Sporomusa sphaeroides DSM 2875: one gene and its partner. Each later gene encodes a partner of the first gene's protein in a complex. Links are inferred from orthologs where the notes say so. Each region holds a gene or a part of one and is shown in the gene's direction. Other genes may lie near its edges.

The links.
Region 2: the proteins of uvrB (region 1) and pcrA are in contact, whole or in part, in a crystal structure (PDB 7EGT), measured with the Thermus thermophilus proteins. The link is inferred for Sporomusa sphaeroides DSM 2875 from one-to-one orthologs. Residues at the interface, in WP_096411307.1 of Thermus thermophilus: Glu23, Leu25, Arg26, Asp27, Gly28, Glu29, Arg30, Phe31, Arg55, Glu326, Asp327, Phe328, Glu379, Ser382, Gln383, His398, Gly400, Arg401; in WP_096412145.1 of Thermus thermophilus: His654, Arg656, Phe657, Gln666, Asp668, Glu669, Lys680, Arg681, Leu682, Ser683, Lys685, Tyr686, Ala687.

What each region holds. Positions count from the first base shown.
Region 1 is NZ_CP146991.1:3,252,264-3,258,689, reverse strand. Bases 2,159-5,139 are described here. They hold uvrB (excinuclease ABC subunit UvrB), read left to right. Parts: upstream 2,159-2,597; coding sequence 2,598-4,682; downstream 4,683-5,139. Other genes in these bases: uvrA (excinuclease ABC subunit UvrA), read left to right, coding at 4,920-5,139; SPSPH_RS15230 (trypsin), read left to right, coding at 2,159-2,421. Outside these bases: SPSPH_RS15235 (S41 family peptidase), read left to right, coding at 1-1,117; more of SPSPH_RS15230, read left to right, coding at 1,180-2,158; more of uvrA, read left to right, coding at 5,140-6,426. UniProt on the Escherichia coli protein: The UvrABC repair system catalyzes the recognition and processing of DNA lesions. A damage recognition complex composed of 2 UvrA and 2 UvrB subunits scans DNA for abnormalities.
Region 2 is NZ_CP146991.1:2,822,414-2,828,790, reverse strand. The notes cover bases 1,218-4,149. They hold pcrA (DNA helicase PcrA), read left to right. Parts: upstream 1,218-1,538; coding sequence 1,539-3,761; downstream 3,762-4,149. Other genes in these bases: ligA (NAD-dependent DNA ligase LigA), read left to right, coding at 3,786-4,149; SPSPH_RS13315 (DUF3343 domain-containing protein), read left to right, coding at 1,218-1,417. Also shown: SPSPH_RS13320 (LysR family transcriptional regulator), read right to left, coding at 1-849; more of SPSPH_RS13315, read left to right, coding at 1,181-1,217; more of ligA, read left to right, coding at 4,150-5,816; Asp-tRNA(Asn)/Glu-tRNA(Gln) amidotransferase subunit GatC, read left to right, coding at 5,909-6,199; Asp-tRNA(Asn)/Glu-tRNA(Gln) amidotransferase subunit GatA, read left to right, coding at 6,217-6,377. UniProt on the Escherichia coli protein: A helicase with DNA-dependent ATPase activity. Unwinds DNA duplexes with 3'-5' polarity. Translocates on single-stranded DNA with 3'-5' polarity. Initiates unwinding more efficiently from a nicked substrate than double-stranded DNA.

The sequences.
Region 1 (6,426 bases):
TTTTGGCGCAGTACTTTTGGTTTTGATGACATTTTTGGCTACATCTGCCGGCTTCTTATATTTGATGAATGCCTGGTCATCTGATGTTGTGAGCACGCTCAGAGTGCTACGTGCATTGCAGGTCGTTAAGTCACGGTATGTCGAGGATGTGTCTGTTGACACCCTGATGGCCGGGTCAATCAAGGGAATGGTCAACTCCCTGAATGATCCGCACTCCATCTATATGGACAACAAGATGTTTAAGGATTTCATGATTGAGACAGAAGGCTCTTTCGGCGGTGTCGGTATTGTTATTGGCACCAAAGATAAACTGCTTACCGTGGTAGCCCCCATTGAAGGAACCCCTGGTGAAAAAGCCGGCATTAAGAGCGGTGACCAGATCATCAAAATAGACGGCCAGGATACCAAAGATCTGGCCCTGGACGAAGCCGTCAATAAAATCCGCGGGCCGGAAGGCAGTAAGGTGGTCCTGACCATTAAGCGCGGTGAGGATACCCAAGACTATACCTTAACCCGTTCCAACATCCAGATTAAGACAGTTGCCGGAAAAATGATGGATAATCATATTGGCTATATTCGCATATCCATGTTTAACGAAAATACCGGTGACGATTTTATTCATAAGCTGCAGGAACTTGAGAAACAAGGGATGAAGGCAATCGTACTGGATTTGCGGGACAATCCGGGCGGCCTCCTGAACGAAAGTGTTGAAGTGGCCAGCCAGCTTGTACCAAAAGGTCCGGTGGTTTCGGTAGTTACCCGGGACGGGCAGCGGGAGACGCATTCCTCTAACCTGGCAGTACCGAAATATCCGGTAGCTGTTCTGGTTAACGGCGGCAGTGCCAGTGCTTCCGAAATTGTAGCCGGAGCTGTCCAGGATACCGGTGTCGGCACCCTGATTGGCACCAAAACCTATGGCAAAGGTTCTGTTCAAACGGTTATTCGGCTTGATGAAGCTTCGGCTGTCAAACTGACCATTGCCAAATACCTGACGCCAAAAGACCGCTCCATTAACGGGGTAGGTATTGAACCGGACATTACTATTGAACTGCCTGAGACCAAAGACAAAGATGTACAGCTTGAAAAGGCGCTTGAGGTTTTGCAAAGCAAATTATAATAAAAGGTGAGGTTGGTTTATATATATAAACCAACCTTATTGTTCATTGAGGTGAGGACAAGTTGTTTCCATGGTCTGATATTATGCTGCTTATTGTTCGCGGTGCTGTAGGTATCGTATTTAATTTTAACTTTTGGCTGATCCTGGCGCTGGTTGGTTATCAGTACTGGCAGATGCAAAAACGTCAGCTCCAAATGTTTGGCGTATACAACTACTCGCTGACCCAGCAGATTATGCTGGCCGGGGCTTACGGCCTGCTTGGCGGCATAGCGGCCAGCTGGCTGCTGACCCTTGTCGGTGTCACCATCAACCAACTTGGTCTTGCCTACATTTGGCCGGTGGCGCTGGCACTTATGCTGATTAACATGCGGTTTTTGTGCTTTGCCTATGCCGGTGGTTTGGTGGCTTTGTCCAATGTATTGTTTGGCTGGCCTGAGGTCAATGTGCCGCAGGTATTGTCGCTGGTTGCCGTACTGCATATAACCGAGAGCTTGTTAATTGCCGTCAGCGGCGGTTACAGCTCCATGCCGATGATTATTAAAAAGAGCGATGGCACCTTGGTCGGCGCCTTCAGTCTGCAAAACTTCTGGCCTTTGCCGCTGGTTATCCTGGCCGCGGTGGCTGTTCCCACAGGTACCGGAACCGGTGGCATCCTCAACATGCCGGACTGGTGGCCGCTGCTGCCGTTAGTGCAGGAAGCACCGGCCGGTTCGGCCTGGGTTTATGTTATGGCACCGGTGGTAGCCGCCCTTGGTTATGCCGATATGGCCATTGCCAGCCTGCCGCAGCAGCGGCGGCGGCAATCGGCATTGCATTTGGCTGCCTACAGTATCGTGCTGCTGGTGCTTGCCATATTATCGGCTAAATACACCTGGCTTCAGGCCATTGCCGCCGTATTGTCGCCCCTCGGGCATGAATTTCTTATTCAGCGTGACAACCGGCGCGAGATGGACGCTCCTCCCCGTTTTGTTCCGCCGCCGTATGGCGTAATGACGCTTGATACGGTTGTTGATGCACCGGCAGCCAGGGTGCTGGCGCCGGGAGATATTATTACCCATATTGCAGGCTTTACCATCAACAGCCGTTATGACCTGGCAGTGGCTCTCGCTCAAGCGCCGGAACGCTTTGAGCTTGTGTTTGAACGTGAAGGGACCACGCAGGTTAAAACTATTAAATTCAAGCGCGGCGAGCGCCGTTTGGGGGTAATTTTGGTCCCCGACGGAGATGAACAGTTTTACGCCGTGATGACAGAGGAACGCTATGGACTGTTTGACTGGGTCCGGGATAAATTGAGAAGACTTTGAAATGCTGAGATATTTGACCAGAACATATGTGCGTGCTATAATAAAAACAAAGCAAACATATGTTCTGGATAGTGATATTTATGAAAAACTTTCTTATCTGACGGGGATGCAGATGGGGTTGGAGCCTCATCTGCATCAAGTCTCCATTTATTTATAAAGTAAGATAGGTGATAACTATGGCAACCGTACCAAAACTCAATACCGTCCACCATGAGGGCAGTATTCCGTTCAAGGTGGAAGCGCCCTTCGTGCCGACAGGTGATCAGCCGGCAGCTATTGTCCAATTGGCTGAAGGCATCAAACAGGGTGATGCCGCTCAGGTGCTGCTGGGAGCTACCGGTACCGGTAAGACCTTTACTATGGCCAAAGTTATTGAGGCTGTACAAAAGCCGACTTTGGTCATAGCCCATAACAAAACCCTGGCGGCTCAGCTGGCCAGTGAGTTTAAGGAGTTTTTCCCCAATAATGCTGTTGAATATTTTGTCAGCTATTATGACTATTATCAGCCTGAGGCCTATATTGCGCAGACCGATACCTATATAGAAAAAGACGCTTCCATCAATGATGAAATTGATAAGCTGCGCCACTCGGCCACCAGTTCGCTGTTTGAACGGCGGGATGTTATTATCGTGGCCAGTGTTTCCTGCATTTATGGTTTGGGTTCGCCGGATGAATACCGGGGGCTGGTGCTGTCGCTGCGGCAGGGTCAGCTAAAAGACAGGGACGAAATCCTGCGTAAGCTTGTCGATATCCAGTATGAGCGCAATGATTACAATTTTACCCGGGGAACCTTCCGGGTCCGTGGTGATGTTGTGGAAATTTTCCCGGCAGCCTACGGGGAAAAGGCTTTGCGGGTCGAATTGTTCGGCGATGAAGTGGAACGTATTTTGGAGATTGACACCCTGACTGGTGAAATTGTCGGGGAAAGGAAACATATTGCGGTTTATCCGGCCTCTCACTATGTTACCTCCCGGGAAAACATGCTGCGGGCAGTGCAGGACATTGAAGCCGAACTAGATGACCGCCTGGCCTCTCTGCGGGCCGGCAATAAGCTGCTGGAGGCCCAGCGCCTGGAGCAGCGCACCCGCTATGACCTGGAAATGATGCTGGAAATGGGCTATTGTTCAGGCATCGAAAATTACTCCCGCCACCTGACCCAGCGTCAGCCGGGAGAGTCTCCCTATACGCTGGTGGATTATTTTCCGGAGGATTTTCTGATTGTTATTGACGAATCTCATGTTACCCTGCCCCAGATTAGGGCCATGTATGCCGGCGACCGTTCACGCAAAGAATCGCTGGTTGAAAATGGCTTCCGTTTACCCTCGGCGTTCGATAACCGGCCGCTGACCTTTGATGAGTTTGTCGAGCGGATTAATCAGATTGTCTATGTTTCGGCCACACCGGCTGCTTATGAACTGAAGGCAGCCAGTCAGGTAGCCCAGCAAATTATCCGGCCAACCGGACTTATTGATCCTGAAATTGAAGTACGTCCCATCAAAGGGCAGATGGACGATTTGCTGGATGAAATCAAGCTGCGCACAGCCGCCAATGAGCGGGTGCTGGTTACTACCCTGACCAAGAAGATGGCGGAAAACCTGACAGAATATCTAAAAGGCATGGGCATCAAAGTAACCTATCTCCATTCTGATATTGCGACAATCGAACGGGTGGAGATTATCCGGGATTTGCGGGCCGGGGTGCATGATGTGCTTGTCGGTATCAACCTGCTCAGGGAAGGCCTGGATATGCCGGAAGTATCGCTTGTCGCTATCCTGGATGCCGACAAAGAGGGTTTCCTGCGTTCAGAGACCTCGCTGGTACAGACCATCGGCCGCGCTGCCCGTAATGTCCATGGCAAGGTTATTATGTATGCCGATACCATCACCGACTCCATGCGGCGGGCGATGGGTGAGACCGAACGACGCCGCGAGATTCAGATGGCTTATAATACCAAGCATGGGATTACGCCGAAAACCATTGAAAAACGGGTTAAAGAACTTATCGAAACCACCAGGGTTGCCGAAACTCCGGCTGAATATAAAGCCGACCGTATTGGCAATATGCAGCGTGCCGATATGCTGGACTTGGCGGACAATTTGGAGAAAGAAATGCGTCAGGCCTCCAGACAGCTCGAATTTGAGCGGGCGGCTGAACTTAGAGATATGATTGTCGAACTCCGGCAAAAAGCCGGGGGTGGAACAGGTAAAGGCAAAACAGCCGGCAAAACCGGCAGTAAGACGAATAAAGCCAGGAAGAAGTAGCAGCTCCTGTTGCCCTTATCCGCTGGCTAAACTCGCTATAAGACTCCCGCTTCTAAAAGCGGGAGTTATACCCATACGGGCACAGGCGAGCGAGTAAGCCCCCTGGATAATTCCGGGTCGCTTTGTAATTTTACGCTGACAAGATGCTACCATTATCATTAAGATACTGGTATAATATAAAACGAATAATTGCTATCCATTAATATGCAGTAGTTAAAAGAGGGGAATAAGACAAGCATGACAGACAGTATTATCATTAAAGGTGCCAGACAACACAATTTAAAAAACATTGACATAACTATTCCACGCGACCAACTGGTGGTTATTACCGGGCTGAGCGGCTCAGGCAAATCATCACTGGCGTTTGATACCATTTATGCCGAAGGGCAGCGGCGCTATGTGGAGTCATTGTCCGCCTATGCCCGGCAGTTTCTGGGCCAGATGGACAAACCGGATGTCGACTATATCGAAGGCTTATCGCCGGCGATATCCATTGACCAAAAGACCACCAGCCGCAACCCGCGTTCCACCGTGGGGACCGTTACTGAGATTTATGATTATCTTCGCCTGCTGTTTGCCCGGGCGGGACGGCCGTATTGTCCCAAATGCGGCAAGCCTATTGCGCAGCAGACGGTGGAACAGATGGTCGACCAATTGCTGGCTTTAGGCGAGGGTGCCCGACTGAGCATTATGGCACCGGTAATTCGCGGGAAGAAGGGCGAGCATCAGAAAGTTCTGGAGGATATCGGCAAACAAGGCTATGTCCGGGTGCGGGTGGACGGCGAGGTCCGTGATGTTACGGATGAGATTAAGCTGGAAAGGCACAAGAAACATACCATCGAAGTTGTGGTCGACCGCATTGTAGTGCGTGACGGGATTGCTACCCGTCTGGCCGACTCTATTGAAACTGCGCTTGAACTGGGCGGCGGCATTCTTACTGTCGATACCGGCGGCACTAACGAACTGATATTCAGCCAGAATTTTGCCTGTGTGGATTGCAGTATCAGCCTGCCGGAGATTGCCCCGCGGATGTTTTCTTTTAACAATCCCTTTGGTGCCTGCCCGGACTGCACCGGTCTCGGCAACAACCTGGAAATAGACCAGGCGCTGGTCATTCCTGACCCGGGCAAGTCTTTTATTGACGGGGCCATTGCGGCCTTGAGCAAGAATACCAATTCCTATTTCATGTGCCAGCTGGAAGCCGTGTTGGAACGCTATGGCAAAACCCTGTATGACACCTGGGAAAATACCCCTGATGATCTGAAGGAGATTATTCTTCATGGCGGCGGGGCTGAGAAATTCACTTTCCGTTATGATAATATGTATGGCGAAACCAAAACCTATTACTCGGTGTTTGAAGGGGTATTGCCGATGCTTTCCCGGCGGCACCGTGAGTCCACTTCCGACTGGTCCAGGGAAGAAATTGAAGAATACATGAGCTCCAAGCCCTGCCCGGCGTGCAAAGGGGCAAGACTTAAGCCGGAAGCGCTGGCCATCAGGGTCGGCGGCAAAAATATTTATGAAATCACCCGCCTGACGGTGGCTGAGTCTCAAGCCTTTTTCAGCAAGCTGGAGCTTACTGAGCGGGAAAAAGTCATTGCCAACCAGATATTAAAAGAGATTAATGCCCGTCTGGGCTTTTTGCTCAATGTCGGCCTGGATTACCTGACGCTTGACCGGGCTGCCGGTACGCTTTCCGGCGGTGAAGCTCAGCGCATCCGGCTGGCGACGCAAATTGGTTCAG
Region 2 (6,377 bases), 430 kb from region 1 along the record:
ACATGCCGGGCGCAGCGGCTGACGGCTAAGGGCATAGAATTGGCGTTTGATGGCGGTACCCGGCAGTGGCAGTGCAATAAGCTGACCGGAGGCAAGCTCGCTCTCCACGGCCCAGGCAGAGATAAAGCCCACGCCGATTTTGTTCATAATGGCGGCTTTAATTGCTTGATTACTGCCGGCTTCCATCACGACAGTAAGGTCAGCGGCTGTTATGCCCAGCCGTGCCAGTGCATCCAGCGCCGAGCGTGCCGTGCCGGAGGATTCTTTGCGCAAAATAAACGGTAAGGCAGGCAGCCAGTCTTTGACCGGGGATGTGCCGCTGACCGGTTTAAAATCCGGATGGGCGGCAAGTACCAGGGCATCTGTCCATAAGGGCTGACTGATAAGGCTGTCATCGGGTTTCGAGCCGATGACGGCAATGGGAAATTCGCCCTGGGTAAACCTTTTCAAGATGGTTTGGCTGTCGCCTGTTACCAAAGACAGCGTCAGTCCGGGATGTTCGCTGAGAAACCTGGCCAATAGCGGCGGCAGGATATAATCTGCCGGGATTGTGCTGGCACCAAGCAGTATCCGGCCTCTGGAACCTTGTGTCATGGCCTGAATTTCACTATGGGTGCTGGCAACCAGGCCGTTAATTGTCCGGGTAGTTTCGTATAGCTTTTCTCCGTAGATAGTTAGTGATACCCCTTTGGAAGTCCGGGTAAATAACGGGCAGCCAAAATTTTTTTCCAGGTTGTCGATATGAAAGGAAACGGTCGGCTGGGTTAGGGCGAGTTTTTTTGCAGCGGCGGAAAAGCTGCCTTCTTCGGCTACTTGTAAAAATACGGTTAATGATTGAATATAGGACATATGCTCACCTCAGATATAAATAGATATTCCAAATGAAATTTTTAACGTGTGTTGTATAGCTGTATAATTCGGAAACTAAGATACAATTTCCTCTTAAACAATGTCTTAGCAGGAATATTATTATAAGCATGTAATATTTATTGTACCGATAAGCAAAGGAGTTTGATGGACTGTGGCGAATATATTTGATCTAAAGGACTTATTATTAAATTTGCCAAGTCGCAGAACTTCCGGCCGGAATGTTCTGAGGCCGGCGGTGAGTATACTATCCATATAACAAAATAATCTAATCATAGTATACTTTGCGAGTGCATAGGGAAAGGGTTAGTAAATGCTCAGTTGTGTAATTACATTTCCGTCAGTATATCACGCCTTCCGGGCGAAAAAGATTTTAAAAGAACACAGCATTGTCGCCGAGCTTGTGCCTGTACCGCGTGAACTGAGTGCCTCTTGTGAAGGTTTGGCAGCCCAGGTTGCGGAACAGGACGTTGACAAGGCTGTTGAAGTGTTGGGGGCCAAGGGAATCGTTATGCTGCAAAAAGGTGTCAAGCTGGTACAGGCGTATTGATACCGCATTTTTTAAAGAGTCTGCATAGGCAGGCTCTGTTTTTTTTCTAAAAATCAACAGGAAAAGGCAAACATATGGAGAAAATATTAATGTTTATCCTACTTAAGACTTGGAGGAAGCTATGAATAACATATTTGACCGCTTGAACCCGGCGCAGCAGGAAGCTGTTGCCCATGTAAACGGGCCGCTCCTAATCATGGCTGGAGCCGGTTCAGGCAAGACCAAGGTCCTGACAAGCCGGATTGCCAATCTCTTAGCACAGGGAGTGGCACCTTATAATATTCTGGCCATAACCTTTACCAACAAAGCGGCTGCCGAAATGAAAGCGCGGGTGGCCGGGATCGTTGGCCTGGTTGCCAAAGATATTTGGCTGAGTACCTTTCATGCCTTCTGCGCCAAATTCCTGCGGATGGAGATTGAAAACCTGGGCGGCTATACCCGCAATTTCGTCATCTATGATGCCGGCGATTCGCAGTCGCTGATCAAAACCTGTCTGAAGGAACTCAACCTTGACGAAAAGCAGTTTACGCCCGGCGGCGTGCAATCCACCATCTCTAATGCCAAGAATGCGCTGCAGGATGTGCGGGAGTTCACTTCGCAGGCCGACAATTTTTACAATCTCAGAGTAGCCGAAGTGTACAAGCTGTACCAGAGCAAACTCAAAGTCCATAATGCGCTGGATTTTGACGATCTCCTGATGTTGTCGGTGGAACTACTGGAATATAATGCCACGGTTCGGGAAAAATATCAGCAAAAATTTCACTACATCCTAATCGACGAGTATCAGGATACCAACCGTGCTCAATACCTGCTTGCCCGACGTCTGGCGGCCAAACATCGAAACATCTGCGTGGTAGGTGATGTTGACCAGAGTATTTATGCCTGGCGGGGTGCGGATATTCAGAATATCCTTGATTTTGAATCCGATTATCCGGATGCCAAAGTCATTAAATTAGAGCAAAATTACCGTTCCACCCAAACGATACTCGATGCCGCCAATGCTGTCATCGAAAACAATTGCAACCGCAAGCCCAAATCATTATGGACAGATAACCAGGCAGGCGATACCATAACTCACTATCTGGCAATGGATGAACGGGACGAAGCCCGGTATATCACCGATAATATTGTGAAACTCAATACGGTGTATCGTACACCTTATAAAGATATCGCCATATTGTACCGTACCAATGCCCAGTCACGCACCATTGAGGAAGGCCTGCGCAATGCCGCTATTCCTTATACCATGGTGGGCGGCCTCAGGTTCTATGACCGTAAGGAAATAAAAGACATCATGGCGTATATCAAGGTGCTTTTCAACCCGGCAGATGCCGTCAGCCTGCTGCGTATTATCAATGTGCCCCGCCGGGGGATTGGCAATACTACCATTGGCCGGCTGGAAGAATATGCGGCCGGGCAGGGTGTGCCGCTGTTCGATGCCGTGTCCAACCCTGACTTGGTGCCGGGACTTACTAAGCGGGCTAAGCATCAGCTGGAAGGGCTGGCCGAATTGATTTTCAATTTGATGTCCTGCCAGAATACGCTGCCGGTGCCCGAACTGGTGGATAAAGTCATGCGCGATTCCGGTTATCTGGCCGAGCTGGAAGCCGACAGCGACCCGCAGGCGATGAGCCGCATTGAAAACTTAAAGGAACTTGTCAGTGACGCCAAAAAATTTGCCGAGACCGAAGCGGAAAATACGCTGGAAGAATTTTTAAGCCATGTGTCGCTGCTGACAGATCTTGATAATAATGAATTCTCTGATGACAAGGTGACCCTCATGACCCTGCATTCGGCCAAAGGGCTGGAGTTCCCTGTCGTGTTTCTTGCCGGACTGGAAGAAGGTATCTTCCCCCATGTCCGCACCCTGATGGACGAGCGGGAAATTGAGGAAGAACGGCGGTTGTGTTATGTCGGTATCACCCGGGCTGAGCGCAAGCTGTATATATCCAATGCCCGGCAGCGCATGATTTACGGGAATACGGTATGCTATTCGCCGTCCCGGTTCCTGGATGAAATACCGCCTGAGCTCATGGAACGCTATGCGCCTGGGCGCCCTGCCTATTTGTCATCCATGCCCGGCAGCCGTCCGGTTGCCGCCGCTTCGCTGCCTAAGGCAGCGGTCAAACCAGAACTCACTATCCTGAAAAGCCCGGTGCAAAACCCGGCTAAGCCACAGAACCTGGAATGGAAAGCCGGGGAAAAGGTGTATCACGCCAAGTGGGGCACAGGCACGGTGGTGGCCGTCAGCGGCAGTGGTGACAATATGCAGCTTAGCATTGCCTTTCCTAATGAAGGCATCAAAAAACTGCTGGCCCAACTGGCGCCAATCAGCAGAGTCTAATATATTCTTCGGGGGTTTTACGACATGAATACCGCGATACCGGATAGCCTGACGGCTGCTGCGGAGGAAATTGAAAAATTAAAAAAAACCATCCACTATCACAGTCACCGCTACTACGTGCTTGACAATCCTGAAATCAGCGATGCCGAATTTGACAAACTGCTGAGGCAGCTTATTGACCTTGAAACCGCCTATCCTTCGCTGATTACCCCCGATTCCCCCAGTCAGCGGGTGGGGGGCGCGCCGGCCGGCGGTTTTGCGCGGGTGGCCCATTTGACGCCGATGCTTAGTTTGGGCAACGCCTTCTCCGCCGGGGAACTGCAGGCGTTTGACGCCAGAGTGCGGGTCAGCCTTGACGGCCAGGCTGTGGAATATGTTGTTGAACTCAAAATTGATGGCCTGGCCATGAACCTTGTCTATGAACATGGCCGGCTGACCCGGGGAGCTACCCGGGGTGACGGCGTTTATGGCGAAGATGTGTCAACCAATATCCGTACCATCCGCTCGGTGCCATTGGTGTTGAGCGAGACCGGCGGCATTCCGCCGCTGTTGGAAGTACGCGGGGAAGTGTATTTGCCCAGGCGGGAATTTGACCGGCTGAATACACTTAGGGAAGCTGCCGGTGAGCCGCTTATGGCCAATCCCCGCAATGCCGCCGCCGGTTCCATCCGTCAGCTTGACCCCAGGATCACGGCAGAACGGGCGCTGGATATTTCCATGCATGGTTTGGGGACCGAAGAAGGTCTTGGGGTCACTACCCACTCGGCCATGCTGGAGAAACTGCAGGCACTGGGTTTTAAAATCAATCCCCATTACCGGACCTTTGACAATATTGACGAAGTGGCACAGTACTGCGAAAGTTGGGCGGAAAAGCGGGTTGATTTGCCTTATGACATTGACGGCCTGGTAATCAAAGTCAATAGTCTGGCCCAGCAGCGCCTGCTTGGTTCCACCGCCAAAGACCCGCGCTGGGCCATTGCCTATAAATTTCCGGCAGAGCAGGCGACGACCATTCTGGAAGACATCTTTGTGCGGGTTGGCCGTACCGGGGCGCTGACACCCACTGCCGTACTGCGGCCTGTCAGACTGGCAGGGACTACGGTGAGCCGGGCTACCCTGCATAATGCCGATTTTATTCAGGAAAAGGATATTCGCCTTGGCGATACCGTCATTGTTCATAAAGCCGGGGAAATTATTCCTGAGGTGGTTGCGGTTGTGGAGAGCCGGCGCACAGGGCAGGAACAGCCCTTTATTATGCCTGCCAGCTGCCCCGAATGCGGCAAGCAGATTGTCCGCGAAACCGGAGAAGCAGCCCATAAATGCGTCAATCCCCGCTGTCCGGCGTTACTGCGGGAAGGACTTATCCACTTCGTTTCCCGTGATGCGATGAATATTGACGGACTGGGCCCGGCGGTCATCACCAGCCTGCTCGAGGCCGGACTGGTAAAAGACGCGGCAGATTTGTATACGCTGCAGCCGGCAACGCTGGCGGTGATGGAACGTATGGGCGAAAAATCGGCAGGCAATCTGGTGAAAGCCATAGCAGCCAGCAAAGAGGCCGGTTTATCCCGGGCGCTGTTTGCTTTGGGCATACGGCATGTCGGCGCCAAAGCCTCGGCACTCTTAGCCCGGTACTATGGTGATATTGACAGGCTGGCTGTGGCCGGCGTCGAAGAACTTACGACAATTGGTGAAATCGGCCCCAAAATTGCCGAAAGTGTGGTAAACTATTTTGCCGATCCCGATAATTTGGCGTACATTGGGAAGCTCAAAGCCGTGGGCGTGAAACTGACCGAAGAACGCCAGGAGCCTCTGAGTCAGGAATTGGCGAGCAAAACCTTTGTCCTGACAGGCACCTTGACCATGCCGCGCAAAGAAGCCGAAGCCCTTATTGCTGCCTGTGGCGGCAAGATATCCTCATCTGTCAGCAAAAAGACCAGCTATGTCGTAGCCGGTGAGGAGGCCGGCAGTAAGCTGGATAAGGCCAATGAACTGGGTGTTCCGGTCCTGAATGAAGAAGAGTTCCTGATGCTGGTACAAAAGCCGCAAGCATGATATAATAAAATTTATTGGAAAATGGTGACACACCCTGCCGGGTACTTGGGGTAAGGTGTGTTCTTACGTAACCTTATAGGAAGGTGATACTTATGAAAATAAACCGTCAAGATGTTGAAACCGTAGCCCTGTTATCCCGTCTGGAAATGACGCCGGAGGAACTGGAGGCATATGCCGTTCAGCTTAATGCAATCTTAGAGTATGCCGATATCCTCAATAAGCTTGATACCAAAGGCGTGGAACCCACAGCCCATGTGCTGCCGCTCAAAAATGTCATGCGGCCTGATGAAGTCAAGCCTTCGCTGCCGCGGGAACTGGCTCTGGCTAATGCGCCTGAGGCGGAAGACGGCTATTTCAAAGTACCTAAGATCATGGAAGGGTAAGGATGGGAGGTCAAGAAGTGGAATTATTTAAACATACTGCGCATGCTCTGCATGACATGCTGCAAAGCAAACAGATATCGGCAGTCGAACTGACCAATGCCGTATTCGCCCGCACCGATGCTGTCGAGCCCAAGCTGCGCTCTTACATAACAGAAACCAGGGAACAAGCGCTGGCTCA